Paraburkholderia fungorum: one gene and its partner. The protein of the gene in region 1 interacts with the protein of each later gene in a pairwise test. Links are inferred from orthologs where the notes say so. Each region holds a gene or a part of one and is shown on either strand. Other genes may lie near its edges.

Region 1 (15,922 bases):
GCGCGCTTCATTCCGGTAGTGCGGACTTTCGCGCCGTTCGTGGCGGGCGCGTCGGAGATGACGGTCAGCCGGTTCCAGTTGTTCAACATCATCGGCGCGCTGTTGTGGGTGCTGCTGCTCGTGTTGCTCGGCTACTTCTTCGGCAACATTCCGTTCATTCGCCAGTATCTGAATGTGATCGTGCTGGTGGGTATCGGCGCGGCCATCGTGCCGGTTCTGCTCGGCGCGTTGTGGAAGATGTTGCGCAAGGGCGACGCGAAGGCAGGCAGCCGCTAAAGCGCTATTGCGGAGATGCGTCAGGGCTGCATGAATGGCGCTGACGAACAAAAGGCGTCGCGAGATTCGCGACGCCTTTTTTCATTTTGCGTTGGTCGATAGTTGCGGTCTGGAATCAGCGGCGCATGCGGGTGTTGCCAAAGATCTCTTAACTAGCCACTAACAGCCCGCCGCCGCGAATAAGCTCATCGCGCTCAGGTAATCGCGCGCGGTGCGAGCGGCGTCTCCGGCGTCGGATAACCGGCTTCCTTGAAGGTCTGGACAATCGTCCGGTTCGTGTCGAAATAGACCTGCCAGTAATGTTCGTTGGCCGTATAAGGACGCACGCATAGCAGCGGCCCTTCCGGCGTGAAGCTCAACACTTCGATGTCGGGAGCGGGATCGGTGGCGACGTTCGGAATCTGCGAAACCGCCGCCTTCAACCGGTTCATCGCATCGGTGGGATCGACGCCGTTGGCGATCTTCGCGGTCAGTTCCACGCGACGTACCGGCAGCACGCTGAAGTTCGAGATCGTGTCTGAAAAGATCTTGTTGTTGCCGACGATGGTCGTCACGTTGTCCGGCGTCACGATCGTGGTGCCGAACAGACCCAACTCCGAAACCGTACCGGTGACGCCGCCCGCGGTGACGAAATCGCCGACCTTGAACGGCCGCAGCACCTGCATGAAGATGCCCGCCGCGAAGTGGGCGAGCAGACCGCCCCAGGCGGTGCCGATCGCGAGACCTAGACCGGCGAGCAGCGCAGCGAACGAGGTTGTCTGTACGCCGAACACCTGCAGGATCGCGAGGATCAGCAGGAGGTTCAGCAAGGCGCCGAGAATCGAGCCGAGGTAATGAGCCAGCGTGGGATCGACGCGGCCGTTGCGCGCGAGCACCTTGCGCAGCAAACCGGTGATCAGGCCGATAACCCAGCGGCCGACAATCCACAGGACAATTGCCCCGAGAACCTTGGTGCCGAGGTCGACGCCCCGGGTCATGATGAACACGCGTACGGTATCGAGATCCAAGATGTCCCTCGTTGGGTAAGTTGCCTTCGACTGATTGAACGACGGTGGCGCAATACAGCGGCAAATGCCCGGCGAGGGGCGCAAGCGGTAACTCTCGGTCTTCGGGAGTTATAGGCGACGGCGCGCGCATGTGCAAGGACCGTTCCAGACCGCGAGGAGGGCGGCCTGGCGGGAATGGCAAGTGTTCTGGCGGTTGTCTGTTCGGGCGAGCGGCGCGCGCGTCTTTCGAATGTGAGGCGTCTTTCCGGCGCTGAATCTTGTGGCGTGTGGCGCAAGCTGCACGGCGCTCGTCCTACCTATGCAGATGCGACTCCGAATACTGCGATGTGCTGATCGCAACCGGCTTGTCGGCGCTAACCTGCCGCGGCCGCGCACGGCGGGCGACGTAACTCCACACGACGGCGGCAGCAATCGCGAGTCCATACGCGCAGGCTCGTTCGACGAACGCATCGGGCGAGCTGAACTGGCCGTAGCGGCTTTGTGAATCCGCGAACACGACGAAGGTCAGCGCTGCATCGAGAAGAAGCGCGAACAGCGCGAGCGTGACGAACACGTGAGAGCCATTGACCGGCCGCCCCGGCGCGAACCGGTTATACAGATGACACGCAATCCGAACGATCACAAGCAGCGCGAGGTTCGAGACGAGATCGAGCAGGAAATGGGTCATATCGATTGATTGAATATGCAGGGCCGCGGCATGGCCGAAGCGTTTGCTCGCGCGATGTCTCAGCATGCCTGGCTGGATCGGCGGCGATCATTGCATATCTTTCTATCTCGATAAATGGCGAGCTTGGGCGTCCGTTGTATGTCGTCCGTGATGCTGAGTCTGATGCGGGAAATGGCTGACTGGTATCGGCGAAACGGCGGTAGGCAGCGTGAGAAAATGCGGTCTTGTTCGTGAGGAATGCGATAGGGCTTGAAGTGTTCGGCGAGGTGTTGACGGCTTATCGATCCTCACTCGATGTGATTGTCGAACTCGCCGGATGTCAGCGCGACCAAACCGGTCGATGACAGTCGCCATTCAGGAACGCAATTTCGTGTGGGCACGCGTAGCGTAATATTTCGCAGCGTGGGCGCCGATACAGCACGCCCATATCAATCGAGGAGACAGACGTGACTCAGCAGCAAACCGCAGCGGCAATCCTGGCAGTCGGCACATACACCCTGAAAATGCCCCATGTAGATGGCAAGGGGAGAGGCATTTATCTGCTGGGCTTCGATCCGTCGACGGGCCGTCTCAGTGAACTCGCTGTGGAAGAAGCGGTGAATCCGTCGTATCTGACGTTGTCGGCGGATCGAAGCAGGCTGTACGCGGTCCGCGAGGTCAACGCCGAAGACAACCCGGGCGTCAGCACCTACGAACTCGACGCGGCAAATCACACGCTGACACTGTTGCACGACACGCCCACGCAAGGCGTCTGGCCGTGTCACGTCTCGGTGGATAACGACCGCTCGCTGCTGCTGGTATCGAACTATCTGACTGGCGAAGTGCTGTCGTATTTGCTCGATGCGAACGGCGTGCCGTCAGGCGAGCCGGTCGTGCTGACCCGTGACGGCACGGGGCCGGACAGCGATCGTCAGGACGGCCCGCATGCTCATTGCGCGCGGGTCGGCCCGGATCGTCGCCATGTCTATCTGGCCGACCTTGGTGTGGATGCGGTCGTGCGTCATCCGTTGAATGGCGCGAACGTGAATCCGGTTGCCGATCAGACGGTCATGGCGGCGCCGGGCGCGGGGCCGCGTCACCTGCTGTTCACTGACAGCGGCGCTTACATGCTGGTCAATTACGAAATGTCGTCGACTGTGCGGATGTACCGGCTCGACGGCGACGACGTGTCGCTCGTCAGCGAAGTGTCGAGTCTGCCGCAAGATTTCGCCGGGAATAGCGGCGCGGGCGGCATGCGCCTGCATCCGTCGGGACGCTTCGTCTATGTCGGCAATCGCGGACACGATTCGATCTTCGGCGCGCGTGTCGACGAAACGACCGGTTCGTTGACGCCGATCGGCACGTGGAGTCTCGGTGGCCGCACGCCGCGCGATCTGGCCGTCTCGCCCGATGGCAAATACCTGCTGGCGGCATCGCAGGACGAGGCGTTCATCCGCGTATTCTCGATCGACGCGCAGACTGGCGAACTCAACTTCACGGGTTACGACTATCCGGTTTCGAGCGCGGTGTGCCTCGAATTCCTTTGAGCCGATTCACTCGGTAAGCCGGAAAGTGGACCGCAGTCTCAACCGCAATGGCAAATAAAAAGACGGGCGGTTTCCCCGCCCGTCTTTCCGTGTGTCGGCAAGTCAGTCCTTGACGTTTATCACGTCCCCATAGACGGCATCGAAAGGCTCGGGCAGAAATGCGTCGCCGCCAGCCCTTGCGCCTGTTGCGAGCGGACGCCCGCCGCACTCGACGTCGGCGGATCGATGAAGACTTGCGCGTTGTTCGCTCCAGCCGGTGCAGTGAACGTCATCGTCACCTTCCACCAGTTGCCCGACTTCACCGCGGTCAGCGAGGTCGGCTTGCCCGAACCCCACGTACCTTGCACGATCGCGCCCGTGTTCGTGTTGAGCACCCACGGAACTTCCGCGCCGTTCGGACCATCGGTCTGAACCGAGCCGCCCGGGAACACCGTTGCGTTGGTCGTCGCGAGGACGTAGTCGGTGAAGGTGTAGCTCTGGCCGCCTTGCACGCGGATCGTTTCGTCGATGTTGGCGATCGAGTTGCCGTTCGCGTTCGTCAACGTTGCCGCGTACGTGCTGGTTCCCGAGATGTCCGTCGCGACCGCTGCCGTGGCGCCGTTCGCTTGCGTCCACGCATTCGACGATGCCAGGCTCAGCGGCGAGTTGATCAGGTTATTCGCCGAACAGGCGGCCGCCGTCTTGTCGGTCGTCGGGCCGTAGAAGTTCGCGATGCTCGCCTGGATCGCATCGTCCGTTGCGTTCGATGTCGATTTGGCGATCACCGCGCCTTCGAAGAACTGGATCGGCGCTGCGCTGCCGTCGCCACCTTCGCCGAGCGACAGACCACCTTGCCATTGTCCGTTGAACGCATGGCCTGCATCGTTGAAGAAGTTATACGCTTCGGGCGGCGCCTGATCGAAGACCGGCGTGAGGACACTTTGCGATGCATCGCCGCTCTTCACGGCAAAGAGATTGGACTGCGTCACCGGCGAGTATTTCGACAGCACCGTCACGAAGTTCGCGTTGGCGGGCTGTTGCGGACCGTACAGATAGACGCCCGCTTCCGCGTCGACGCCCGGCCAGTTCACGCCCTTGCAGCTCCCCGAGCTGAGCGGCGAGACGCCGGTATAGCCGTCGCAATAGCCGAACACGGCGGCGTTGCCGCTCGAGAAGGCCAGGCCGAACATTTCACCTTCGATCTCGCCCTTCGCATAGGTGCTGGGATCGGCACTGTCTTCCATGTTGCCGTAGGTGCCGCAGCAGCCGGACGCCGGGCCGTACTGCGCGCCCGCCACCATGTATTCCGCGATTTCGGAGTCGCCGATCGACTGGTTCACCGTGCCGATGCGGTTGCGATAAGCCTGTCCGCCGACTGTGCCCAACGCTGGAATCTGCACGCCCTGGCCCAGCGTCATGTAGCTCAGCGCAGCCTGTCCGCCGGAGAGCGCAGGCAAGTCGTTACCGATGGTCAAAGCGAGAGTCGGCGATTGGGTGGTCAGCATGGGAGCCGTGTGGACCTGAACGGTCAACGTGCCGCTGGTGCCCGGCAGCGTGATGGTGGCGAAGCCGTTGAGGACCGGCACTGTCATCGTCGATGTGGTGGAACCCGGAGCGCCGGTCGTGACGACCAGTGATTCGGTGCCGTCCGAATTGAGTTTGAGCGTGGCGGGCACGTTGCCGAAAGCGCCGCCCTTCAGCGGCGCGACCAGATCTATCTGGTCGTAGATATCGGAGACCGTGCAGGTCGTGTTGTTGCAGAACGTGTTGACGCTGTTCACGTTGGCCGAGCCGAGCAGCTTATTGTCGGCGCCGCTGGGCAAGGTGCTGGCCGTGTATGCGTAGACGTCCTGCGTGGCTTTATCGGATGCGCGTTGGACCTGGAACAGGGGGCCGGTGTAGTTCTTCGTCAGCAGTCGCGTCACGCTGTGTGCAGCGACGCAGGCGGTGCCGGCGTCGGATGCGGCATCGCAGGGGAGAGCAGGGGGGGCTGCGGCGTCGGTGTCTGGCGGGGTCGCTGTGCCTGTTCCTGTGCCGGAGGTGTCCGACGTCGATGTCGACGAACCGCTGCCGGATGGCGTAGATGGCTGCGACGTGCTGCTGTTTTGCGACTGGGATGACGCGGGGTTGGAGTCGCCATTACACGCGGCGAGCAGGATTGGCAGCATCAGTAAAGCGGAAAGTAAGCCGGTTCTTCTTGACTTCATCATCTCCTCCTTATTGCTCGGACATTCTTGAGATGCCCGGTGCATGTTAGGACAGCGGAATAAATTGGATGCCTGTATCGATGACTATTGCTGACTCGAGTGCGTGCTGCGGGGTAATGCCGGTTTGGGTCTGTTCCGTTTTTGTTTCGTTTGCCTTTGTTCCGGCGGCTGAAGCGGCTAGTTGTCGTCGTCGGGAGCGTCGGCGCTGCTCTTCTGTTACGGGACTACTGTCGGTGGGCGGGAAGTTGCGCTCGCATACGTTTGCGTTGGCGGCTGAGTCGAGTGTTCAGATGTGAGTGTTTGGCACAACGGGAGAAGGTTGAAGCTCGGCGCGGCTTGCAATTGTCGTCTCCAATTGTTGTTGTGCAGCAACCGGCGATTGGGTTCGTTCGGTTGTTAATATTATTAATCAATAATATCGCTTCATTTATTAGGGAGATACCCTGGGACACAGCGAGGGCGAAGTGCGGTTGTGGCGCGCTCTGTTAAAGGTGATGCTGGCTGGTGCTGAGTGGAATTTGGAGATGGAGAATTTATGCTTAATATTTGTTTTTATTATTTGTACAGATACGCGGGTGATGTGGCGGGATTGGATGCTTAGGTGCTGATGTTGTGGCCTCGCGGGCGACCTGGTTTCTTACTCGCTCGGAGTCGCAGCTGGGAGTTTGTGGCTGGGGTAATGCGAGCCTCTCAACGGACAATCCGACGCCGCCACGCTTCCACTGCGATGTAGGCTCGCCTCGCGCGCTCCGGGTCATGCAGAGAGTCGAGAGTTATTTCGTGAACGAGGTGTTGAAGGTCGTGCGGACATTTGTCGGCGTGCGTTGCGCGTGTCCAGGCGAACTGCGACGAATGTCGAGTGGAGTTGACGGCCTTAAACGATGTAGCGCAGCGTCGCGAAGCAGACGGGGCTAACAAGCATTGCCTATGTTGAGCGCATTTCGCGCAGAACCCAACATCGCGATCGGGCTACGTTATAGGCGAGAGGAAAATTCCACGCGGAAATAGAAAAGGGCTTGCGACGCTGACGCGTGCAAGCCCTTCGTATCTTTGGTAGGCCGTACGGGATTCGAACCTGTGACCAACGGATTAAAAGTCCGCTGCTCTACCAGCTGAGCTAACGACCCAAAAGAGAAGCGAGATTATATCGATAGCCTTTGGAGGCTGTCAACCCTTTGGCTGAACATTAACTATCGATACTTCAAACAATGAAAAACCCGAGGTATGTTTACCCCGGGCTCTTCAGCGAGAGGCGCGCGTGACTATAGCTTCGGACACTGCGCGTTACTGCAACTACCCAACCGCAACTACTTGATCTGCGACAGCTTGCTCTGCGCTGTCTGTGCGACATCCGAGCCGCTGTACTGTGCGACGATCTGCTCCAGCGTCTTCTTGGCCGCAGCCTTCTGACCTTGCTCGAGCTGATTGTTCGCAATCGCCAGCAATGCTTCCGGCGCACGCGGATGCTGCGGATACTTCGCCACCACACCCTGCCAGGTCGCCGTCGAGCCCTTGTAATCGCGCAGTGCATACAGCGCGTTGCCGAGCCAGTATTGCGCGGTCGGCTGATAAGGACTGTCCGGATACTTGGAGATGAAGCTGCGGAACGACGCCGCCGCATTCTTGAAGTCGCCGCTGCGGAACTGCTGCGAAGCCGCATTGAACGAATCGGTTTCGCCCGGCTGCACCTGGCCCTGAACGCCATCCACCGTCTGTTGCTGCGGCTCGAATTTCTTCAGGCGCGTGTCCAGATCGGTGTAGTAGTCCTTCTGCTGCTTTTGCAGCGTGGTGAGCTGGTTGCCCATGTCCTCGTTCTGCCCACGCAACGTCGCGACCTGCTGATTCAGCTGATCGAGACGGTTGGACTGATCGAGGATCGTGCGCTGTGCGGCCGACAGCTGGCTCGACAAACTATCGGTCTTCGAACGCAGATCAAGAATGGCCTGACGGGCCTGATCATCGTCGAAGATGCCTGCATGTGCGGGCACAGCCGCGAAGGCCGTGCCTGCGACACAGGCCGCTGCCGCAAACCGCGGCCAGGAGAAACGATGCGTCATTCGGCTCATCACCCGTTGACTTACTGTTGATACACGAGGTCGGCGCGGCGGTTTTGTGCCCACGACGATTCGTCATGACCGTCAGCTTGCGGCTTTTCCTTGCCGAGGCTCACAGCTTCCATTTGCGAGTCAGCAACGCCCATCAGCGACAGCGAACGGCGAACAGCTTCAGCACGCTTCTGGCCGAGTGCCAGGTTGTACTCGCTCGTGCCGCGTTCGTCGGTGTTGCCCTGGATCAGGACGTGACGTTGCGGGTGGCTCTTCAGGTATTGCGCGTGTTGTTGCAGCAGCGACTGGTAGTCGTCCTTCACCGAGTAGCTGTCGAAATCGAAATAGATGCTGCGCTTGGCGAGCGGGCTATTCGGGTCGTTCAGCGGGTCGACGTTGACCTGTGCGACATCGGTCGGGTTCGGTTGCGTCGAAACTGCACCGCCCTTGTTAGCATTTTCGTCGAGCTTGACGCCCGAGTGACATGCAGCCAGCGCGCCGACCATCAATACAGCAAATACGAAACGAAGTTTGGACATCATTTTGGTTACTCTCCTTGTGTTATTGCATCAACGTTATTGCATAAACGGGCCCCAGGACGGCTCGCGCACGCTGCCGCCCTGAACGGACAGGACCTGCCGAGTGCGACCGTCGGTCGATACTGCGGCCAACACGCCACGGCCGTTCACCTGTGTGGCGTAAAGAATGTACTGACCGTTCGCCGCGAAGCTCGGCGATTCGTCATGTGTCGTGTCCGTCAGGCCTGTGGCTGTGTTGCCCTGCAGGTCCTGGATATAAAGTTTGAACCCGCCGCCGACGCGCGAGATATAAGCGAGCTGCTTGCCGTCCGGGCTCACGCGCGGGCTGGTGTTGTAGCTGCCCGTGAACGTGACGCGTTGCGCAGGACCTGCGCTTTCGCCCTGGATCGACATCTTGTAGATCTGCGGTGCACCGCCACGGTCGCTCGTGAAATAGATCGACTGACCGTCGGGAGAGTAGGTCGGCTCGGTGTCGATCGAGCTGCCTTGCGTGAGTCGGCGCAAGCCGCTGCCGTCCGCATTGACGGCGAAAATCTGTGTGTTGCCGGTGCGCGAAAGCGCGACGGCCAGCGTGCGTCCATCCGGCGACCACGCCGGCGCGCTGTTATTGCCCTTCTGATCCGACACGACCACACGACGGCCCGTAGGCAGATCGTGGATGTAGACGATCGGCTTCTTCTTTTCAAACGAAACGTAAGCGACCTTGGTGCCGTCCGGCGACCACGCCGGCGAGATGATCGGCTCGGGGCTCGACAGCGCGATGTGCGCGTCCTGACCGTCCGAGTCCGAGATTTGCAGCTGATAACGGCCGCCCGTCTTGATCACATACGACAGACGCGTGGCGAACACACCGCGACCGCCCATCAGCTTCGCGTAGATGTAATCGGCGACCTTGTGCGCGCTCATGCGCAAACCGCTTGCCGGGCTCACCAGTACGAGGCCGCCGAGGCTTTCGCCCTTGACGGTGTCGTACAGCTTGAAGCGCACTTCGTATTGACCGTTCGGCAGGCGGTTCACGCTGCCCGACACGAACGCATTCGCGCCCTTGGCTTTCCAACTGCCGAGGTCGACGGAATCGGTTTCCGACACTGGCGTGGAGCCCGCGTCGATGTTCGTGAATTTTCCGCTGCGCTCCAGATCCTGACGCACGATCGTGCTGACCTGCTGCGGCGAATTCGCCTCATTGGCGAAATTCGCCGTGGCGATTGGAAACTGGGTGGACCCGACGCCCGTCACGAGTACGTTGAGTTGTGCGTTGGCTGCACCGCCAACGGCGATCAGGCACGACGCTACAAGTGTCCGCAGGCCTAGCTTGGTCATCAAACTCATGCTGTATGGTTTCCCCAAAAAACGGTTTTACTAACACTTCACGACAGCAGACAGACCCGAAAAGAACTAATTCGTTCCCGAGCGCGCCCCGCGAACGGGGCACCATATCTGCCGTCAACTGACAGTCAAACTTGCTGCAATCAACCTGCCGGGCGCAACGTGATCAGGAAACTCGTCGGCGTTTTGCCGTTGATATCCTGAGGCATCGGATCGGTCCGGTGGACGGCCCGCAATGCGGCGTCATCCCATGCTGCATTGCCGCTGCTGCGCGAGATGCTTGCGTCCAGCAAGGTGCCGGTCGGCGAGCAGCGTACGGAGATGACAGTTTCAAGACCAGCCGTTTCGCCGCCCCACGAGATGTTCGGGCGAACCGCGCGACGCACCTTGTCTGCGTAACCCGGCGATGTCGCCGTGCCGCCTGAACCGCTACCCGTGCCGCTCTTCGCCAGGCCGTTGCCGCTCGAGCTGTCGCCCGCGCCACCCATCATCTGGGCGAGACGTGCGCGCCGCTCTGCATCCATCTTCTTCGCTTGCGCCGCAGCATCTGCCTGCGCTTTGGCCTTCGCTGCCTTCTGCGCATCAGCTTTCTTCTGCGCGTCGGCTTCGGCCTGCTTTTGCTGCTGTTCCTTCAGTTGTTCCTGCTGCTGTTCTTTAAGCTGCTGCTGCTTTTGCTGCTCGGCCAGTTGCTGCTGTTTCAGCTTCTCGGCCTGTTGCTGCTGTTGTTGCTGTTGCTGCTTCAGTTTCGCTGCCGCGGCCTTTTGCGCTGCGAGCTGTGCAGCCTGATCGGCGGCCAGTTGCTGCTGACGCTTCGCATCGGCTTCCTGCTGAGCCTGCAGTTTCTGCTGGCGCTGCTGTTCAGCCAGTTGCGCCTGACGAGCCGCTTCCTGTTGCTGGCGTTTCTTTTCCTGCAACGCGATATCGGCCTGTTCGTCGGGCACCGGCGGGGCAGGGGCGACCGGCGCGGGCGGCGGCGGAACGGGATGCGGGATCGCCGTGTCGGGCACCTCGGTCCACAACTCCGCTTCCGCGCCTGCGGGCGTGCTGTTTTGCCACTGAATGCCGTGGTACAGGAAGAACCCGAGCAGCGCGTGCATCACCAGAGCGAACGCAAAGGCTCGCCCGGTGCCGCGTTCACGCGGTGGCTGGAGCGGGTATTCGGAATTCTTGCGGATCATTGCGATTTGACGAGCAATCCAACGCGCTTGACGCCCTGGCCTTTCAGCTCGGACATCACGTTCATCACGACTTCGTACTTGACGGTCTTGTCGGCGGCAATCACAACCGGCTGGTCAGGATGCGATGCCGCCCGGTCGGCGATAAAGCCGTTCAGATCCGCCTTCGTCATGTTTTCCTGCTGCTGCGCGCCGGAGTCGTCCTTGTATTTGACGCTCATGTTGCCGTCGGCGCGAATGTTCACGATGACGGGCGGCGTTTGCTGTTGCGGCGCGGCACCACCGACGGTCGGCAGATTGACGATCGACGGGGCGACCAGCGGCGCGGTCACCATGAAGATCACGAGCAGCACGAGCATCACGTCGATGTACGGCACGACGTTGATGTCGGCCATCGCGCGGCGCTGACGCGAGCCGCGCATGCTGGAGGAACGAGAGCCTGCCATCGTGGACTCCTTACTGTGCCTGGCGCTGCAGAATGTTCGAGAATTCTTCGATGAAGGTCTCGAAACGGATCGCCAGACGGTCGATGTCGTGCGCGTAGCGGTTGTAAGCCACGACAGCCGGAATGGCCGCGAACAGGCCGATCGCGGTGGCCGTCAACGCTTCGGCGATGCCTGGCGCGACGTTCGCGAGCGTGGCCTGCTGGACGTTGGCGAGGCCGCGGAACGCGTTCATGATCCCCCAGACCGTACCGAACAGACCGATGTACGGGCTGACCGAGCCGACCGACGCGAGGAACGCGAGATTGGCTTCGAGCACGTCCATCTCACGCTGGAACGCGGCACGCATCGCGCGCCGTGCACCGTCGAGAATTGCGCCTGAATCGTTCAGACGCTTTTCTTTGCCTTTCAGGAATTCGCGCATGCCGGATTCGAAAATTCGTTCCAGCGCGCCGATGGTATGGCGGTTGTTCGCAGCACTTTGATAAAGCGCCTGCAGGTCGCCGCCCGACCAGAAATCGCGTTCGAAGCGTTCAGTTTGCGCCCGCGCCCGGCGGATCGCAAACCACTTGCGGAAGATGAAAGTCCACGACAGCAGCGACAGCAACAGCAGCAGGGCCATGACGGCCTGCGCCAGCAGGCTCGCGTTGAGTACTAATGAAACGATCGACAGATCTTGTGTAGTGTTCATAAAGGTTCGTTTTAACGTCCCGGGAAGGGGGCGTCCGGCTGCAAGGTCACTCGAAGCTTGCCGTGAGCAAAACGGAAGCATCGGCGATATCGCAAGCCGAACCATGCTTGGTGTTGCTTGATCGATGCGAGTTCACTGGCCCCGTATCAACGGAGTTCAGGTGTGATTCGTTGACACGCCGCCGCCGACTTCCGGTCCGCGCCGCAAAGCAGCGAGAACCGGCGGAGGAATCGCGGTCGGGCGAAGCGCGATACGGTCGACACAGCCAATCCGGATTGTCCCTTTAGCAAGCAGCGTGCCGTCACGCCACGCTTCCTGCGTGAAATCCACCGAAGCTCGGCCAAGACGCTCGATCCGGCTGACAATTTTGACGATATCGTCAAGCCTGGCCGGCGCCCGATAGTCGACCGCAGTATTGCTGACAATGAAAATTGCGCCAGTTTCATCCGCCAGCCGGGCCTGGTCGACACCGCACGCGCGTAGCCATTCGGTACGCGCCCGTTCAAAAAATTTCAGGTAATTTGCGTAAAACACGATGCCGCCGGCGTCGGTATCTTCGTAGTACACGCGGATAGGCCACGTGTAGCCGATTTCCGTGCCAGGCTGGCTGGTCGAAATATTCATGCGGCGCATTTTACCGGAACGCACACCCCCGGGTCTGTTTCAAAGTGTGCGCCCCGTCTGGCGGGCTTTAGCCGCGATGAATAGACAATCCGGCGAACGATTGAGCCACCGGCATCAGCTCGATCGTGTTGATATTCACGTGTGCCGGACGAGTGGCGATCCAGTAAACGGAGTCGGCGATATCTTCCGCCGTCAGCGGCTGAACGTTTTCGTAGACCTTGCCGGCTTTTTCGTCGTCGCCGCGATAACGCACGTTCGAGAATTCGGTGCCTCCGCACAAGCCCGGTTCGATGTCGGTGACGCGCAGTGCCGTGCCGGCCAGATCGGCGCGCAGGTTCAGGCTGAACTGGCGCACGAAGGCTTTGGTGGCGCCGTAAACGTTGCCGCCCGCGTACGGCCAGCGGCCCGCCACAGAACCCAGGTTGAAAACGTGCCCGCGATTGCGTTCGACCATGCCCGGCAGCAGCGCATGCGTGACTTGCACGAGGCCTGTGCAGTTGGTCTCGATCATGGTGTTCCACTCGTCGAGGCTCGCCTTTTGAGCAGGTTCGGTGCCGAGAGCGAGGCCCGCGTTGTTGACGAGGACGTCGATTGCAGCGAAATCGGCCGGCAGCGATGCCGGGACCGCTTCGACAGCGGCGCGGTCGCGCACGTCGAGTTCATAGGGCAGAAGTGCGTCGCCGAGTTCGTCGGCGAGGGCTTGCAGGCGGTCTTTGCGGCGAGCGGTGGCGACGACGCGATGGCCGCCCTTGACGAAGGCGCGAGCGATAGCAGCGCCGAATCCCGCGGACGCTCCGGTTACAAACACGATCATTGCAGTTTCCTGGTCGGTGAGAAGCAAAGGTCCCAAGCCTACTTCCAATGCGGCGCTGCGGCAAGGTTGAACCAGCCGTATAAGAGGCTCTGGCACGGGCACGCAGCGGAATCGCGGGCCATTTTCGTCCGATGTTTGCGCGCTGCACGGAAGGATGCGGCGGGGTGTCTTTCCAGGGGGCGCCGCCGCACCCGTGAGCCGGTTGCCTATTCGATCCTCTTCCAATAAACTAACGCGCTCGACCCTGCGTGACTGGCGATAGAACCGATTCAACCAATCGGATTCAAGGTGGAACAACCCACCGTGAAGCGCGGGGTGCCGTTTTGCCGTTCGCCTGGGCAGCCGTGATCCGCGCGCATTTATCTGCGCTGACGGTGGCTGTCCTGCCTCGCGTGTGCGGCGACTCTCCAATCGCCACGTCAGGGCTGGCCCAGCCGCCAGCAGCGCTGCGTACCCTCTACGCAAAGTTCGGCGCACGATCCGGTCAACCTGAACACACTCAACGGAATCCGTATGTTTGACAGAGCCCAAAGCACCATCGCCAACGTCGATCCTGAACTCTGGAAGGTCATCGAGCAGGAAAACCGCCGTCAGGAAGAGCACATCGAACTGATCGCGTCGGAAAATTACACGAGCCCGGCCGTGATGGCTGCGCAAGGCTCGCAACTCACCAACAAGTACGCCGAAGGCTACCCGGGCAAGCGCTACTACGGCGGCTGCGAATACGTCGACATCGCCGAGCAGCTGGCGATCGACCGCGTCAAGCAACTGTTCGGCGCCGAAGCTGCCAACGTGCAGCCGAATTCGGGTTCGCAGGCTAACCAGGGCGTGTTCTTCGCGATGCTCAAGCCGGGCGACACGATCATGGGCATGAGCCTCGCCCACGGCGGTCACCTGACGCACGGTTCGCCGGTCAACATGTCGGGCAAGTGGTTCAACGTGGTCAGCTACGGCCTGAACGAAGCGGAAGACATCGACTACGAAGCGGCTGAGAAGCTGGCTCAGGAACACAAGCCGAAGCTGATCGTGGCGGGCGCGTCCGCGTTTGCGTTGCGCATCGATTTCGAACGCCTGTCGAAGATCGCCAAGTCGGTTGGCGCGTACTTCATGGTCGACATGGCGCACTATGCCGGCCTGATCGCAGCGGGCGTCTACCCGAATCCGGTGCCGTTCGCCGACTTCGTCACCACCACCACGCACAAGAGCCTGCGCGGCCCGCGCGGCGGCGTGATCCTGATGAAGGCGGAGTTCGAGAAGCAGATCAACTCGGCAATCTTCCCGGGCATTCAGGGCGGCCCGCTGATGCACGTGATCGCCGGTAAGGCTGTCGCGTTCAAGGAAGCGCTGTCGCCGGAATTCAAGGAATATCAGCAACAAGTGGTCGAAAACGCACGCGTGCTGGCGGAAACGCTGGTTAAACGCGGTCTGCGTATCGTGTCGGGTCGCACCGAAAGCCACGTCATGCTGGTCGATCTGCGCGCGAAGAAAATTACCGGCAAGGCAGCGGAAGCGGCCCTCGGTGCAGCGCACATCACCGTCAACAAGAACGCAATCCCGAACGACCCGGAAAAGCCGTTCGTGACGAGCGGCGTGCGTCTCGGCTCGCCGGCCATGACCACGCGCGGTTTTGGCGTGAAGGAAGCCGAGCAGGTCGGTAACCTGATTGCCGACGTTCTGGACAACCCGGAAGACACCGCTACGATCGACCGTGTGCGTGCTCAGGTTGCCGAGCTGACCCAGCGTTTCCCGGTCTACCGTTAAGCCGTTATGCATTGTCCCTTCTGCCGTCACGCCGATACGCAGGTTGTCGATTCGCGCGTATCCGAAGACGGCGCGACGATTCGCCGGCGCCGCCGCTGCCCGGCCTGCGACAAACGTTTCACGACGTATGAGCGGGTTGAGCTGGCGCTGCCGTCGGTCGTCAAGAAGGACGGCAGCCGTACGGAATTCGACCGCCGCAAGATTGTCGCGAGCATGCAACTGGCGCTGCGCAAGCGCCCGGTTGCAGCAGACGCGATCGACGCGGCGGTTGCCCGCATCGAGTATCAATTGCTCGGTAGCGGTGAGCGCGAGGTGCGCAGCGAGCGCCTCGGCGAGCTCGTGATGAACGAGTTGCGCGCTCTCGACACGATTGCCTACGTTCGTTTTGCTTCCGTTTACCGGCGCTTTGAAGACGTCTCCGAATTTGAAGACGTGATCGAAGAATTTCGCCGCGCCTCTTCTCCTCCCAAGCCTGCTCGCAAGCGCTGATTGCTGTTGCGCATCGCTTCGCAAGCGAGCGTCCGTCGTTCTTCGCCTTGTTTCGCGCATCTACATCTCCTGCTGCCGTTATGGTCCGTCGCGTGAATTTTTGCGCGGAATAGCGTCCTGGTGCCACCTGGCCATTCGGCCGATGGTTGAGCCTTCTCCGAATTGCTAGATTGGCCGTATTCTTCGAAACGATCAGGGGTGCAGATGAAATACGACGCCGTTTACCGGCCGTCTGCCGGCGGCTTCACGCTTGTCGAAACGCTGGCCGTGCTTGCGTTGCTGGCGGTGATCGCGGTCCTGGCGACGCCATCGTTCGTCGCGTGGCATGTCCGCGATCAGGTCGATGCGCGCAC
Region 2 (15,711 bases), 2.0 Mb from region 1 along the record:
GCCGGCGATGATGAAGCCCACCTGCCCGGCCGACAACGATTCAAGATTTCTGGACTTCGGCGTGAACACGCCGATGTGTTCGACCGGATATTGCGCGCCGGTCGCCATCATGCGGATTTTGTCCTTCGGACGGAGCGTGCCGTTGACAATACGCACCAGCATCACAACACCGACGTAGTTGTCGAACCATGAGTCGATGATCAAAGCCTGCAGCGGCGCTTCCGGATCACCCTTTGGCGGCGGCACTTTCGCGATCAACGCCTCGATGACATCTTCGACGCCCAAACCAGTCTTCGCGCTGCAATGCGTCGCGTCGGTAGCGTCGATGCCAATCACGTCTTCGATTTCGGCAATCGCATTTTCGGGATTCGCGGCCGGCAGGTCGATCTTGTTGAGCACCGGAATCACGTCGACACCGAGTTCGATTGCCGTGTAGCAGTTGGCGACGGTTTGCGCCTCCACGCCCTGGCTCGCGTCGACAACCAGCAACGCGCCTTCGCATGCGGACAGCGAGCGGCTGACTTCGTACGAGAAGTCGACGTGGCCCGGCGTGTCGATCATGTTCAGGTTGTAGACCTGCCCGTCGCGGGCACGGTACGTCAATGCGGCGGTCTGTGCCTTGATGGTGATGCCGCGCTCGCGCTCGAGATCCATCGAGTCAAGCACTTGGGCTTCCATCTCGCGGTCGGACAAGCCACCGCAAATCTGGATGATGCGATCGGCGAGCGTCGACTTGCCATGGTCGATGTGCGCGATGATCGAGAAGTTACGAATATGATCCATTCAGTGCCGATCAAGCAAAAAAGGCGCGCTCGGACAATAGCGGAGCACGCCTTGTAAGTAGGTGAAAAACCTATCTATTTTAGCCGAAAAGGCCATCGCCCGGCGCATCTTGCGAAGACCGGGCGGAAAAGACGGCTCAGGAGAGACATGAAACCTGGTAAGAACGGCACGCATTTTCGCGCCGTTTGAAGTCGTGAACGGTGTCAGGGCGCCGCTGCAACACGCGCGGCCAGTGCGCTGCGAACCCGCGCGACGTCGAGGTGATAGTGACAAAGTTCGACGCCGTTGCAGACCAGAACCGGCACCAATTCGTTATAACGGGCTTCCAGTAACGGATCCGCGTCGACGTCGACTACGATCACCCGCGCGTCGAACTCAACCAGCAAAGGCTCGAGCGCGGCGCGCATGTCCTCACAAAGATGGCACCACGCGCGCCCGTAGAGCGTGAGCGGTGCTGTTTCTGTCATTTCTGGGCGCTGCGCGGACGAATCGGCACGAACTGCGTGTTGTCGCCGCGACGAACCAGCAGCGCGACCATCTTCTGCGGATCGAGATGCGAACTCAGGTCGTCGAACTGCTTCGCGCTCGTGATGTCCGTGTCGCCCACTCGCAGAATAATGTCGCCCTTTTGCAGCCCGACACGCGCCGCCTGACCGTCCACGGCATCGATCTGCACGCCGTTATGGAGCTTCAGCGCTTTCATCTGGTCAGACGGGATGTCGCTAACGGCCACACCCAGCACGTTCGTGGCACGCTGCTTCGGCGCTTGCGGCTTTTTCTGGTCCGTCTTGGCCGCCTTGTCCGGCTGCATTTCGGCAATCGTAACCGGCAAATCGCGAGTCTGACCCTTGCGCCAGATCGTGATCGTCGACTTCGTGCCCGGCTTCGTATCGCCAACCATTCGCGGCAGATCCGTGGCCGTGTCGACCGAATGGCCGTTGAACTTCAGGATGATGTCGCCCGGTTGCACGCCAGCCTTATCCGCTGGGCCACCCGGTTCGACGCTGCTGACCAGCGCGCCCTGCGCCTTCGGCAGACCGAGCGAGTCAGCCACGTCCTTCGTGACTTCGCCGATCGCCACCGCGATACGGCCACGCACGACCTTGCCCGAATTCTTCAACTGATCGGCCACACGCATCGCCTCGTCGATCGGAATCGCGAAGGAAATGCCCATGAAACCGCCGGTACGGCTGTAAATCTGCGAGTTGATGCCGATCACCTCGCCCTGCATGTTGATCAGCGGGCCACCCGAATTGCCCGGATTGACGGCCACGTCGGTCTGGATAAACGGCAAATAGTCGCCTGTGTCACGCCCCTTGGCGCTGACGATCCCGGCCGTCACCGTATTCTCGAGCCCGAACGGCGAACCGATCGCGACCACCCACTCGCCCACACGAACCTTATTCGAATCGCCGATGGTGATAGTCGGCAAATTGGCCGCGCTGATCTTCACGACGGCGACGTCGGTGCGGTCGTCCACGCCGATCAGCTTTGCCTTGAACTCGCGCTTGTCGGTCAGCGTGACATAGATGGTGTCCGCGTCGTCGACGACGTGCGCGTTGGTCATCACGTAACCGTCCGCCGACAGGATGAAGCCTGAACCGACGCCACTGTTCTGTTCAGGATCACTGTTATCCGGTGCGTCCTGGCTGCCGCCACTACCGCCGTTGTCGCCGTTGTCCCCGCCACGCGGCGCGCCCGGAGATTGCGGCGACTGCGGCAACGGAATGCCGAAAAAGCGCCGGAAAAACTCCGACATATCGCCGTCGTCCATGCCCGGCGGCAAGCCGCCGCGGGTAGTGCCACCGCTCGACACACGAGTGGTCGTGCGAATGTTGACGACAGCAGGACCCACCTTGTCGACGAGGTCAGTGAAGTCGGGCAGATTGGCAGCGGAAGCCGCCGACGCCGTATGCGGTACGAGCGGCAAACACGCCGCCACCATTGCGGCAGCGAGGAATTTACGCACCGAGAAAGTCGTCATATCGTAGCGAGCCGAGGGATTCAGGATTCGGAGGGATTACTTCGGAGCTTTGTATTCTATGGCAGACGCGAATTGCTGCAATGTGCTCTGGGGCACTTCACCCAGCAGAGTAATCCAGAAGTCGCCCCGACGCTTGACCAGCACGTGCGTCGCGCCGGTGCTGCCCGCGCCTTCCTTGCGCGTATTGTTCTCGACCGGCTCAACGAACACCGAAATCGCCGCCAGACCATCGGAAAAGACCGCCTGGTCGACCGGGATGGTCGGCTGCCCCGCTTCGCGCGCGGCCATTGGACGGCGCAACTGGCGAATCATGCGAAAGCCCGGAACCGTGGGATTGATCTGCCAGCCTTGCGCGGCCATATCGACCGGTTCGATCGGCGGACGCACCACCGTCCAGCCCGCCGTATTACGAATGCCATTGACAATGCCCGCCTTGTCGACCGGCACGCCAATGCTGATTTGCGAAAACGACAGTTGTTCGAGCACTTGCCCGTCAGCGTCGAGAGTCTGCGTGCGGAGCAACAGGCCCGTTTTCTTGTCTGCCCACAGCTTGTGAGCGAATCGATAGCCGTCTTTCGGATCGAGTTCGATTACCTGGCTGTCGACGCCCGCCACGCGGTCGTCACCCAGCAGTTTCGGCTCGTAAGCAGAAAGCACCTGCTCGCCACTGACTGCGAGCAACGCGGGGAACGAGTCTTTGTTCTGACGCTTCTCGACTACAAGCAAATGCCGTTCAGGCACGAACGTGTAGAGATCGTCGTTATGACGCAGCATTTTGCGCGGCTTACCGTCGAGGCTTTCGAGCTGCTCGAATTCGCCATCCGAACGGGTCGAATAGTGCGCGATTCGCGAGGTCTGAACGAAATTACCCCGCTGATAGACGAACGCGCCCTCGTAGTTCTGCTGCTGCGCGGCCTGATGGATCCGATCGAGCAGATCCGCGGCCGTGCGACGGGCGACGAGCGGATCGTCGGTTTGTGCGAAGACCCGCGGTGTGGCGGATATCAATACGGCTGCGCAGAACAGGAATGCCGGCAACCGCCCCCAGATAGTCGTTTTATTCAACCGCGGAGTCTGCATCAAACTATTGGCCTTGCGTAGAAACAGCGGCAGCGCGAATCAGCGGCATCGAACCCGGCATAACCGGTTGCTGAGCGAATTGCTGGTGAGCTTCCAGATATTGATCGAGACTGGCGTCACGAATGATGTTGGCATCTTGCGCGACCGGTTGGACGTTGGTAGCCGGCGCCATTGCCACGCGTTGCAGCGAATCGCCGTGTGACTGGATCGACGCGATCTGCGAACCCGGCACTCCCGGCACGCCCTGAAGTTGCGGCACGACAATCCAGGTCAACGTAGCAGCGGCAGCGGCGACAGCGAAAGCCGGCACGACCCGGCGGCGCAATGCCAGCAGACGACGCGCGACCGGCATGGCGGCAGGCGCGAGCACATGCGGCTCGTTGTCGAAACGAGCGGCGAAACCGCTCATGAACGCGCTGCTTGCCTCGGTTCTGATTGCCAGATCGTCGGAGCGCAATGCATCGCCGATCAGGTGATAAGCCGACCAGGCAGTGCGATCTGCACCGTCCAGCTCGGAAATAAACTTGTCCAGATTCAAATGCTCTTCGCCGAACAGCTCACCGTCGACAAAAGCGGACAGACGCTCGCCGCGCGAGCTGGCTTGCGATTGCATCGAGACCGACCCCATGATGCTCCCCATCTTACGAATACCCCGTAGTGACACCACTAATCCAGATATTGCACCCGTGCCCCGGCTGGCCGGCTGGTGTTTACCAGCGCTTGCCCTCAGGTGTGTCAAGCAACGGACGCAATTTTGCCGCAATGGCTTCGCGAGCGCGGAAAATTCGTGATCTGACTGTGCCAATTGGGCAACCCATCATTTCGGCGATTTCCTCGTAGCTCAAACCTTCAATTTCACGAAGAGTAATGGCGGTGCGCAACTCTTCCGGTAAAACCGCCATCGCAGCATTGACCGTCTCAGCGATCTGCTTGCTCATCAACATCGACTCAGGCGTGTTGATATCCCTTAGTTGGTCGGCGTCGGAGAAAGTTTCAGCTTCTTCAGCATCTGCTTCGGTCGAGGTCGGTGCGCGACGCCCCTGGGTGGCAAGGTAGTTCTTTGCCGTGTTGACCGCAATCCGGTACAACCACGTATAAAACGCCGATTCCCCGCGAAACTGCGGCAACGCCCGGTATGCCTTGATAAAGGCATCCTGCGCCACGTCTTCCACTTCGGCCGGGTCGCGAACGAGACGCGAAATCAGCCGGAGAATCTTGCGGTGGTATTTGGAGACCAGAAGCTCGAACGCGGCCTTGTCACCTTTCTGAACGCGCTCGACCAGCACCTGGTCAATTTCTTTTTCGCTCACCTGATAAATCCGTTAACTATAGGCCGCATGGCGGGGGACCATTGTAGCGTCCCCATCATTGGGGCACGTTACTCCGGTAACAGCGGTTACAGTCGTTACAGTCAGGCACCGGCGCCGCGACGGCCGAGCACCGACAGTTCGCGGAAAGCGCCGGCCGGCAATGCGTCGGCGGTGAGTAGCAGCGAGCGCTTACGGCCATCCTCCTGCACGAGCGCCAGAATTAACAGACGGTTGCTCCACTGGGAGCAGCCGGAAATACGGCCTTGAACCAGCAGCGCGCCCGCCCGATTCCATGCGGACAAGCCGTCCCGGTCGATTTTCAGTGCGACGGGCTGTGCGCGCTTGTGTCGTGCCGCGCCAAGCGCGAGCAAGGCCGCCACGGCGAGCGTCAACGGAACCGCCTGCCATGCGCCTAACCGCGGCGCGGCGACGCTGTAGACGGCCAGGATCGCAATCAGAACGAATATCCCCAACGCGGCGCGCATAAGAAAAGAGCGGCGCAGCACAATTCGCTGCGCCGCTCTTTCGAACGGTGCCGATTCGGAGGGAAGCGCCGGCAAAGCCGGCGTCGTCGACTGACGCGTCACCCGTTACTGGCGATCAGGCGCGCTTGAACACCAACGTGCCGTTCGTGCCGCCGAACCCGAACGAGTTCTTCAGCGCGACGTCGATCTTCATCTCCCGCGCGGTGTTTGCGCAGTAATCGAGATCGCAGGCCGGATCCTGATTGAAGATGTTGATGGTCGGCGGCGACACCTGGTTGTGCACGGCCAGCACGGTGAACACCGATTCCAGACCGCCAGCGCCGCCCAGCAGGTGACCCGTCATCGACTTGGTCGAGTTCACGACCATGTCTTTGGCGTGGTCACCGAATGCGCGCTTGATGCCGGTCGTTTCAGCCAGATCGCCGAGCGGCGTGGACGTACCGTGCGCGTTCAGGTAGTTCACCTGATCCGCATTGATGCCCGCGTTCTTCAACGCGGCCAGCATGCAGCGGCGTGCGCCATCGCCGTCTTCCAGTGGCGCGGTCATATGATACGCGTCGCCGCTCATCCCATAGCCGCTGACTTCGGCGTAAATCTTCGCGCCGCGTGCCTTCGCGTGTTCGTACTCTTCGAGCACCATCACGCCGGCGCCCTCGCCCAGCACAAAACCGTCGCGATCCTTGTCCCACGGACGGCTCGCGGTGGCCGGATCGTCGTTGCGTTGCGACAGCGCGCGCGCCGCCGCAAAGCCGCCGATACCGAGCGGCGACACGGTGGATTCCGCACCGCCCGCGATCATCACGTCGGCGTCACCATATTCGATCAGGCGCGAAGCCTCGCCGATGCAATGCAGACCCGTGGTACATGCAGTCACGATGGCGAGATTCGGACCCTTGATGCCGAACTTGATGGACAGGTGGCCGGAGATCATATTGATGATCGATGCCGGCACGAAGAACGGCGAAATACGGCGCGGACCGCGGTTGAGCAGTTCGGTTTGCGTCACTTCGATCATCGGCAGACCGCCGATGCCCGAACCGACGATTACGCCGATACGCTCCGAATTCTCGTCGGTGACTTCGAGGCCGCTGTCCTGCATCGCCTGGATGCCTGCAGCCACGCCGTAATGGATGAACGTATCCATATGGCGTGCTTCCTTACCGGGGATGTAGTCCTCGATATTGAAGCCCTTCACCTCGCCGGCAAAACGAGTCGAGAAGTTCGACGCATCGAACTTCGTGATATTGGCAATACCCGACTTGCCGGCGACCAGATTGGCCCAGCCGTCGGCAACATTATTGCCAACAGGCGAAATCAGCCCCAGGCCTGTAACAACAACACGACGGCGGCTCACGGTAACCCCTTTTTCATAGATGACAAAAGCAAAAGCCACAGCGGCCACAGGAATTTGCCCTGTGTGCCCTGTGGCTGTTAAGTCGGCAATCGCGCGGAAAGTTGCGCTGTCAACATCGCAGGCTCCTGCACGGCAAATAGCGCCAACCCTGCTGGCGTCGGCAAGCGACACGGCAGGGCGTCATACGCCACCAACGCAGAAACGCAGGCGCGAATGACTTTAGGCCTTGACGTTCGCGCGAGCGTAGTCGATCGCTTGCTGAACGGTGGTGATCTTCTCGGCTTCTTCATCCGGAATTTCCATGCCGAATTCGTCTTCGAGGGCCATCACGAGCTCAACGGTGTCGAGCGAGTCGGCGCCGAGGTCGTTCACGAACGAAGCTTCGTTCTTGATCTCAGCTTCTGCAACGCCCAGTTGTTCTGCGACGATCTTCTTGACGCGCTGTTCGATATTGTCCATTAACCCCTCCAAGGGAAAAGAAGTTCAAAAATACAGGTGCGCGCATTTTATCAGGTTTGACCCGGCAAAAAAGCGGCGCGTCGGGTTCCTGTCAAGGCATGCGCCTTACGCTTTTGCAAACGCATCAAGGCGCGGATAGTAACCGAAATTGGTTACTACATGTACATTCCGCCGTTCACATGCAGCGTAGTGCCGGTGATATAGCCCGCTTGCGGCGATGCGAGGAACGCGACAGCGTGCGCGATATCGTCCGGGCTACCGAGGCGGCCCAGCGGAATCTGCGTCTTCAACGCGGTCTGCTGCTCTTCCGGCAGACCTTTGGTCATGTCGGTATCGATAAAGCCCGGTGCAACGCAATTCACGGTGATGCCGCGGCTGCCAATCTCACGTGCAAGCGAGCGCGTCATCCCTGCAACGCCCGCTTTTGCTGCAGCGTAGTTGATCTGGCCAGGGTTGCCGGACGAGCCGACCACCGACGTGATGTTGATGATGCGACCGCCCTTCGCCTTCATCATCGGGCGAAGCACTGCGCGCGACAGACGGAACACCGAACGCAGGTTGGTGTCGATCACCGCGTCCCAGTCGTCGTCCTTCATGCGCATGGCGAGCTGATCCTGCGTGATGCCGGCGTTGTTCACCAACACGTTCAGCGCGCCGAATTCCTTAACCGTACCGTCGATCAGCGCATCCACTGCAGCCGAATCGTTCACATTGAGCACGGCACCGCGGCCGTTCACGCCAGCTGCGTTAAATGCTTCAGTGATGGCGGCAGCGCCGCTTTCGCTGGTCGCCGTACCGATCACCGTCGCGCCCTGGCGCGCCAGTTCCATGGCGATTGCACGGCCAATGCCGCGCGACGCACCGGTCACGATTGCAATCTGCTTGTCGAGAGTCTTTTCCATCTGTCAGTCCGAATGCCCTTCGGAGGGCTGATTGATTCCTGATGCTGGAGCGCAGTGCCGTTTGCAGCCGCCAGTCAACCCGGCGCCTGCCGTCGGCACGGCCTTCAGCCTGCGGTCACGAGCTTGAGGGCTTCTTCGAGCGATGCCGGATCGAACACCGAAGCGCCGACCAGATTGCCGTCGATCCGCTTGGTCAAACCCGACAGAACCTTGCCCGGACCGCATTCGATCACGTGCGTAACGCCCTGCGCCGCGATTGCCTGAACGCTTTCGACCCAACGCACGGCGCCGGCCGCCTGGCGCACCAGCGCATCCTTGATTCCGGCCGGCTCGTTGACGATAGCGACGTCGACGTTATTGATGACGGGAATAGCCGGCACCTGCACATTGACGCTCGCCAGACATTCGCGCAACTGGTCCGACGCCGGCTTGAGCAGCGACGAGTGGAACGGTGCCGACACCGGCAACGGCAACGCGCGCTTCGCGCCCTTCGCCTTAGCCACCTCGCACGCTTTTTCAACCGCCGCCTTATGGCCCGCGATCACGACCTGAGCCGGCGCATTGAAATTCACCGCCTCGACAACTCCTGCCACCGAAGCTTCGGCGCAAACCGCGCGCACGGTGTCGTCGTCGAGACCGAGAATCGCGGCCATACCGCCTTCGCCGACCGGCACTGCCGTTTGCATCGCCTGAGCACGAAAGCGCACCAGCGGCACAGCGTCGCGGAATGCAATCGCGCCCGCCGCGACCAGCGCGGTGTATTCGCCGAGGCTATGGCCGGCGACGATAGCCGGCTTCGGGCCGCCCGCCTTCTCCCACGCGCGATAAATCGCGTACGCGGCGGTCAGCATGACGGGTTGGGTGTTGGTGGTGAGGTTCAGATCGTCGGCAGGGCCCTCGGCGATCAGCTTGCCGAGATCCTGATTGAGCGCGTCAGACGCTTCCTGAACCGTCTCACGCACGATCGCGTGATCGGCAAATGCGTTGAGCATGCCGACCGTCTGCGAACCTTGCCCAGGAAAAACGAACGCAAATTTCATATCGTCCCCAAAATCGGATTAGTCAGATGTGGGTGCTGCACGGCGCGAACTCGCGCCGGAGCGCGGACGCCGCAAACGGCGCCCGTCGATGCGTCGCCGCTATCAGTAGCGGATAACCGACGCGCCCCACGTGAAGCCGCCGCCGACGCCTTCGATCAGCACGTTCTGGCCGCGCCTGATGCGGCCGTCGCGCACTGCGACGTCAAATGCGAGCGGAATGGACGCAGCCGACGTATTGCCGTGCTCGCCCACCGTGACGACCATGCGTTCCTGCGGCAAGCCGAGCTTGCGGCAAGTGCTTTGCATGATGCGGATATTGGCCTGATGCGGAATCAGCCAGTCGATCTGCTCCGCTTTCAGATTGGCTTTTTCGAGCGCTTCGACAGCGACTTTTTCGAGCACGTTGACGGCGAGCTTGAACACCGCCTGGCCGTCCATGTGCAGGAACGCGCTGCCGGCGACCACGCCGCCGTTCACGTTACCCGGCGTGCAGAGAATGTTCGAGTGGCTTCCGTCGGCGTGCAATGCGCTGGCGAGCACGCCTGGTTCCTCGGACGCCTGCAGGATTACCGCGCCCGCGCCGTCGCCGAACAGCACGCAGGTGGTGCGGTCGTTGAAGTCGAGGATGCGCGAGAAAGTTTCCGCGCCGATCACGAGCGCCGTGCGATGCTGGCCGCTGCGAATGAAGCTGTCCGCCGTCGCAACCGCGTACGCAAAACCGGAACAGACGGCTTGCACGTCGAACGCTGCGCCGTGGTTCTTGATGCCGAGCTTGTTCTGCAACAGGCAGGCCGTGCTCGGGAACACGAAGTCCGGCGTGGAGGTGGCGACGATGATCAGATCGATGGACTGCGGATCGATGTCCGCTGCTTCGATCGCGCGCTGCGACGCGATCAGGGCGAGATCGCTGGTCGTGACATCAGGGTCGGCGAAATGGCGCGAATGGATACCGGTGCGGGCAACGATCCATTCGTCGCTCGTCTCGACGCCTTGCCTGGCGAGACGTTCAGCCAGATCCTGATTGGTGACGCGGTTGGGCGGCAGATAGCTGCCGGTGCCCAGCACGCGGGAATAAATTGTGGATTGAGCCATTATGCCTTCGAGGATTGCGCAGCGTAGGGCTCGGCAGGCTGGCCGGCAATCGGGCTTGCGTTACCCGCGCCGCTTGCATCCCGCGCGGCCTGTTCGAGAGAACCCGCGTTCTCTTCCATTGCTCGCGCAAGGCGCTCCAGCACGCCGTTTTTGACGGCATCATACCCGCGTTTGATAGCCCACTCAAACCCGTAGGCATCGGCGGAGCCGTGGCTTTTGATCACCAGTCCGCGCAGACCGAGCAGCGCAGCGCCGTTATATTGCCGATGATCGACGCGCTTCTTGAAGCGCATCAATACTGGCAATGCCAGCACCGCCATCACCTTGGTGAGCCACGAACGGCCGAACTCTTCCTTGATGATGTTGGACAGCATCTGCGCGAGACCTTCCGACGTCTTCAGCGCGACATTGCCGACAAAACCGTCGCAAACGATGACGTCGACCGTACCTTTGAAGATGTCGTTACCTTCAACGTTGCCGTGAAAGTTAAGTGTACTCGCGCGCAGCAGTTCGCCGGCACGTTTGATGGTGTCGTTACCCTTGATAACTTCTTCGCCGATGTTGAGCAGCCCGATGGTAGGCCGCTCCTTACCTTCGATCGCCGACACGAGCGCATGCCCCATCTCGGCGAACTGCAGCAGATGCTGCGGCTCGCAGTCGACGTTGGCGCCCAGGTCGAGCATCGTGGTATAGCCAATGGGATTAGGCATGGCGAACGCGATGGCCGGGCGTTCAATGCCCGACAGCGTTTTCAGCACATAACGCGAGACCGCCATCAGCGCGCCGGTGTTGCCGGCGGAAATGCAGGCTTCCGCCTCGCCTTCCTTGACGCGGTTCAGCGCCACGCGCATGGACGAATCTTTTTTCTTGCGCAGCGCGACCTCGACCGGATCGTCCATGGCGACGATCTCGGATGCGGGTACGACAGTCAGCGCTGGCAGGTCTTGCGCCTTTAACTTCTTTAACTGCGCACGAATCGCACTTTCAATGCCGACGAGCAGCAATTGTGCGTCGGGATGCGAACGCACGAAGTTAACGGCTGCGGGAACGGTCACGGACGGGCCGTGGTCGCCTCCCATGCAATCTATCGTGAGCTTTACTGTCATGGAGTGCGACGAATTTCAGGCGCCCTGAATGGGACCGCGACAAGCGCCAGGGCGCCAATTGCGATCGACACAAAAAAGCGGCAAACGAATGCCGCCTTTTTGCCGAGCCGGGAAAATGTCAAGCGAGCCGATCGCCACGCGAAACGCCAAAGGGCGCAACGCAGTGAAACGATTAGTCGTTCTTCGTCTTGACGACTTTCTTACCGCGATAGTAGCCATTCGGGCTAACGTGGTGACGCAGATGCACTTCACCCGTGCTCGGTTCCACGGCCAGCGGCGCTGCCGTCAGGAAATCGTGCGAACGGTGCATGCCGCGCTTGGACGGCGACTTCTTGTTTTGCTGAACTGCCATGACTAACTCCTAAAAATTTTCCGAATTCTAACACAGCCCGATACGGTGTCCGCCATAGGCCGAATGGCCAATGCGCCCGCCTCGCGCTTCCCTGCAACTGTTCAGTGCTTCTTGTCGCCCGGCTCACCGCGCTTCAGACTTTCGAGCGCCGCGAACGGATTGGGCCGCTCGGGCTCATCGCCCTCACTGGCTTCGTCGAACGCAGCTTCGTCGCCCTCGCCTTCGGCACCGGCCACACCAGAGACGAGACTCTCGTGCACTTCGGGACAAACCTCGTGTTTGGGCACGAGTGGCAAGGAAAGCAGCAACTCTTCTTCGATCAAGTCGATGAGATCGAACTGGCGCGAGCCCACGATCACTTCGACTTCATCCTCGTCGAGCGGAAACTCTTCGGCTTCCGCCTCAGTGTTGACGACCCGGTAAGTTGCATCGACGTTGAACGGCTGCGAATACGGTGTCATGCACCGTTGGCATTCGAGCCATGCCGCGCCGTGAATCGCCAACCTCAAATACGGCTGGGGACCCTCGGTGCCGTCATCCTGCAACTCCGGCTGCGTCGCTCCTTCGGCTTGCCAGGTGAACGCGGTATCGCGCTCTGGCGCTTCTGCCGGGACTTCGTTTAACATGCGCGGCAGTTGCGAGACGCGCACGACACCCGCGGCCTGACGCCCACTCCGCGCAAATTCGAACAGATCGATTTCATGCGGGTCGGACAGACCAGCAGGGTTGCCAGGATGTTGAGTCATGTGCGCTCCTGCGTCGGCGAGAATTTCGCCGGGGCTAAACCGCGATAAGCCGCGAGGTAAAACCGGTTTGCAAGCCTACCCACCAAGCCGCGGCGCTGGATTCAACAAGGCTCATAACGAAGCCTGATTGAACGCACCGAGACCCGCCTAAGCGGAAGCATACCGATGAAAAGCCCGAAATCATATCTGTTTTGTCTTTTCGAGTCAAACACTTAAGCCCGTATGCGTGCGCACTCCGCGCAAGCCCGTACGCCCTGTCTTTCTAGCCGTTGGTTGACCATGCCAGATTCCCCCAATCGCCCGCCGCGCCTGATTCTGGCGTCGAGTTCGCCGTATCGTCGCGAACTGCTCGAGCGCCTGCGCGCGCCTTTCGATGTCGTCGTTCCCGCGATCGACGAAACTCCGCACGCCGGCGAAACGCCCGAAGTCACAGCATTGCGGCTCGCAGAAGCCAAAGCGCGCAAAGTGGCGAGCGAACTCGGCAAAAATGAATCCGCGCTCGTGATCGGCTCCGATCAGGTCGCCACGTATGACGGCCCGCAGATCGGCAAACCCGGCACGCACGAAAAGGCGCTCGCCCAGTTACAGGCAATGCGCGGCCGCGAAGTGCTGTTTCATAGTGCCCTATGCCTGTTCGACAGCGCGGCCGGTACCGTACAAACTGCGGATGTAATCACCCGCGTTCAGTTCCGCAACCTGCCGGACGCGGCCCTGGAAGCCTATTTGCGAGCCGAAACGCCTTACGACGTCGCGGGTAGCGCGAAATCGGAAGGCCTCGGCATTGCATTACTCGAAGCCATCCACTCCGACGACCCCACCGCGCTCGTCGGCCTACCGCTAATTACCCTGTCGAGCATGCTGCTGGCAGCCGGCTATCCAATTCTGGAGGCGCAATGAGCGGCACGCTCTATCTGATTCCAAACACGCTCGGCGAGGGTGATGCCGACGCGCTCGACGCCGTTCTGCCCGCCCCCGTGCGCGCCCGCGCAGCTTCATTGCACTATTACATCGGCGAAAACGCGAAAACCACACGCGCTTTTCTGAAGAAGGTCGGCACCGAGCGGCCGATTCAGGAAATCGAAATTAGGGAACTGAACGTCAACACGCCGGTTAGTGAGATCGACAAGCTGCTGGCTCCGCTACTGGCCGGCACCGACGCCGGCCTCGTTTCGGAAGCCGGGTGTCCGGCGGTTGCCGACCCGGGCGCGCTACTGGTGCGTCGCGCACACGAGCGCGGCGTGAAGGTCGTACCGTTTGTCGGACCGAGCTCGATTCTGCTGGCCTTGATGGCCTCCGGACTCAACGGTCAAAGTTTTGCGTTTCACGGCTACCTGCCGGTCGATGCCGCTGAACGCGCAAAGCGTCTGCGCGACCTGGAGCAGCAATCGCGCAAGGGCAAGCAAACGCAGATTTTTATCGAGACGCCCTATCGGAATCGCGCGCTGCTCGACACTTTACTGGCGACTTGCGCGCCGTCCACGCTGGTTTGCGTCGCGGTTGATTTAACCCTGGAAACAGAGACGATCGCCAGCCGCACTGTCGCCGACTGGAAGAAGAAGTCAGCGATCGATCTGCATAAGCGGCCGGCTATTTTCCTGATTTTAGCTGCCTGATTGGCGATAAACGCACCAGGAACCAAACAGCAGACAAAAAACCCCGCGCGATCAATTCGATTGATTGCGCAGGGCCTTTTTCGCTGTCACACCGATTAACGCAGGCTCAACTTCCCGCCGAGCGCCATTGCGTGTACTGCCCCGTTACCCACCGCCGCACCGAACTTACGTGCCACGCGGTCGGTAATGCTCTCCTTTACCGTGTAGTCGACGATATCCGGCGCCTTGAAAAGCTCACGCGCTACATAGTCGGCGTCGCCGAAACCGTCTGCGAGGCCCAACTCCACACTCTTCTGACCCGTCCAGAACAGACCGGAGAACATGTCGGGCGTTTCATGCAGACGCTTACCCCGCCCCTGGCGTACCGCGTCGATAAATTGCGCGTGAATCTGATCAAGCATGTCTTGGGCATGTGCGTCCATCTTCGGCGTTTCTGGCGAGAACGGATCGAAAAAGCCCTTGTTCTCACCCGATGTGTGCAGGCGACGCTCAACGCCCAGCTTATCCATCAAACCGGTGAAGCCGAAACTGTCCATCAACACGCCGATAGATCCGACGATGCTCGCCTTATCGACGTAAATCTTGTCCGCCGCCGCCGCCGCGTAGTAACCGCCCGACGCGCACATATCACCCACTACGACGTAAAGCGGAATTGACGGATATTTGACACGCAATCGCCGAATTTCGTTGTAGATGATGCCCGCCTGCACCGGACTGCCGCCCGGACTATTGCAGCTCAGGATCACCCCCGCCGTACCGGCATCGTCGAACGCACTCTCGAGCGCCGTGTTGATATCTTCGGCGTTCGCATTGGTATCAGCGGAGATTTCGCCGTCAAGCGACACCATTGCAGTGTGACGCCCGGTGGTTGCGACTTTATCGCCGGAGAACACCAGCCCGCCCCATACGACGAGTATCAATACGATCAGGAACACGAACCGGAAGAAAATCTTCCAGCGCCGCGCAGCGCGTTGCTCATTGATCGCCGCCATTGCAATGCGTTCGAGCGCAGCCCTTTCCCAGCCGGGTTCATCGGCGGGCACACGGGAGCGACCTGTTGGGGACAGATCTTTTGGGTCGGGAGTCAGGTTGTCGGACATGCGGAGCAGTGGAGGATCGAAAAGAGGGAAGAATCAGGGCGTGGCAGGGCGCAATTCGCCGTCGGGCAGCCAGAAAATGGCGCGGCCTTCCGGCGTATCCCGCTCCTCGACCAAGACAGGGCGCAATTTGCCGCCCCGGCACGGGCCACCCACGCATTTGCCGGTATCAGGCGCGTAAATCGCGCCATGTGTCGCGCACATCAAGTATAAGCCTGACGATTCGAAGAACTGTCCCTCAGCCCAGTCGAGTTCCATGGGCACGTGCGCGCAACGGTTCAGATAGCCATATGCACGGCCGTCGTAGC

What was found.
Region 2: the proteins of ybgC (region 1) and acpP interact in binary tests that used the Escherichia coli proteins (3 or more experiments, as listed by UniProt). The link is inferred for Paraburkholderia fungorum from one-to-one orthologs.

Annotation. Positions count from the first base shown.
Region 1 is NZ_FNKP01000001.1:887,819-903,740, forward strand. What follows is about bases 10,777-13,747. They hold ybgC (tol-pal system-associated acyl-CoA thioesterase), read right to left. Parts: upstream 12,515-13,747; coding sequence 12,038-12,514; downstream 10,777-12,037. Other genes in these bases: tolR (protein TolR), read right to left, coding at 10,777-11,193; tolQ (protein TolQ), read right to left, coding at 11,204-11,881; ydfG (bifunctional NADP-dependent 3-hydroxy acid dehydrogenase/3-hydroxypropionate dehydrogenase YdfG), read right to left, coding at 12,573-13,319. Outside these bases: BLS41_RS03990 (VTT domain-containing protein), read left to right, coding at 1-276; BLS41_RS03995 (mechanosensitive ion channel family protein), read right to left, coding at 471-1,283; BLS41_RS04000 (hypothetical protein), read right to left, coding at 1,576-2,016; BLS41_RS04005 (lactonase family protein), read left to right, coding at 2,397-3,476; BLS41_RS04010 (arabinofuranosidase catalytic domain-containing protein), read right to left, coding at 3,596-5,707; tol-pal system protein YbgF, read right to left, coding at 6,970-7,719; peptidoglycan-associated lipoprotein Pal, read right to left, coding at 7,740-8,249; Tol-Pal system beta propeller repeat protein TolB, read right to left, coding at 8,283-9,575; cell envelope integrity protein TolA, read right to left, coding at 9,716-10,750; more of tolR, read right to left, coding at 10,747-10,776; glyA (serine hydroxymethyltransferase), read left to right, coding at 13,833-15,080; transcriptional regulator NrdR, read left to right, coding at 15,087-15,569; BLS41_RS04070 (GspH/FimT family pseudopilin), read left to right, coding at 15,774-15,922.
Region 2 is NZ_FNKP01000001.1:2,867,519-2,883,229, forward strand. Bases 5,836-8,595 are described here. They hold acpP (acyl carrier protein), read right to left. Parts: upstream 7,456-8,595; coding sequence 7,216-7,455; downstream 5,836-7,215. Other genes in these bases: fabF (beta-ketoacyl-ACP synthase II), read right to left, coding at 5,836-6,996; fabG (3-oxoacyl-ACP reductase FabG), read right to left, coding at 7,611-8,357; fabD (ACP S-malonyltransferase), read right to left, coding at 8,462-8,595. Also shown: lepA (translation elongation factor 4), read right to left, coding at 1-783; BLS41_RS12600 (glutaredoxin family protein), read right to left, coding at 987-1,250; BLS41_RS12605 (DegQ family serine endoprotease), read right to left, coding at 1,247-2,767; BLS41_RS12610 (MucB/RseB C-terminal domain-containing protein), read right to left, coding at 2,804-3,847; BLS41_RS12615 (sigma-E factor negative regulatory protein), read right to left, coding at 3,852-4,475; RNA polymerase sigma factor RpoE, read right to left, coding at 4,558-5,157; BLS41_RS12625 (protein YgfX), read right to left, coding at 5,259-5,663; more of fabF, read right to left, coding at 5,758-5,835; more of fabD, read right to left, coding at 8,596-9,397; BLS41_RS12650 (beta-ketoacyl-ACP synthase III), read right to left, coding at 9,500-10,489; phosphate acyltransferase PlsX, read right to left, coding at 10,489-11,595; rpmF (50S ribosomal protein L32), read right to left, coding at 11,768-11,947; BLS41_RS12670 (DUF177 domain-containing protein), read right to left, coding at 12,049-12,693; BLS41_RS12675 (Maf-like protein), read left to right, coding at 12,973-13,590; BLS41_RS12680 (SAM-dependent methyltransferase), read left to right, coding at 13,587-14,306; BLS41_RS12685 (S49 family peptidase), read right to left, coding at 14,402-15,406; BLS41_RS12690 (Rieske (2Fe-2S) protein), read right to left, coding at 15,440-15,711. UniProt on the Escherichia coli protein: Carrier of the growing fatty acid chain in fatty acid biosynthesis.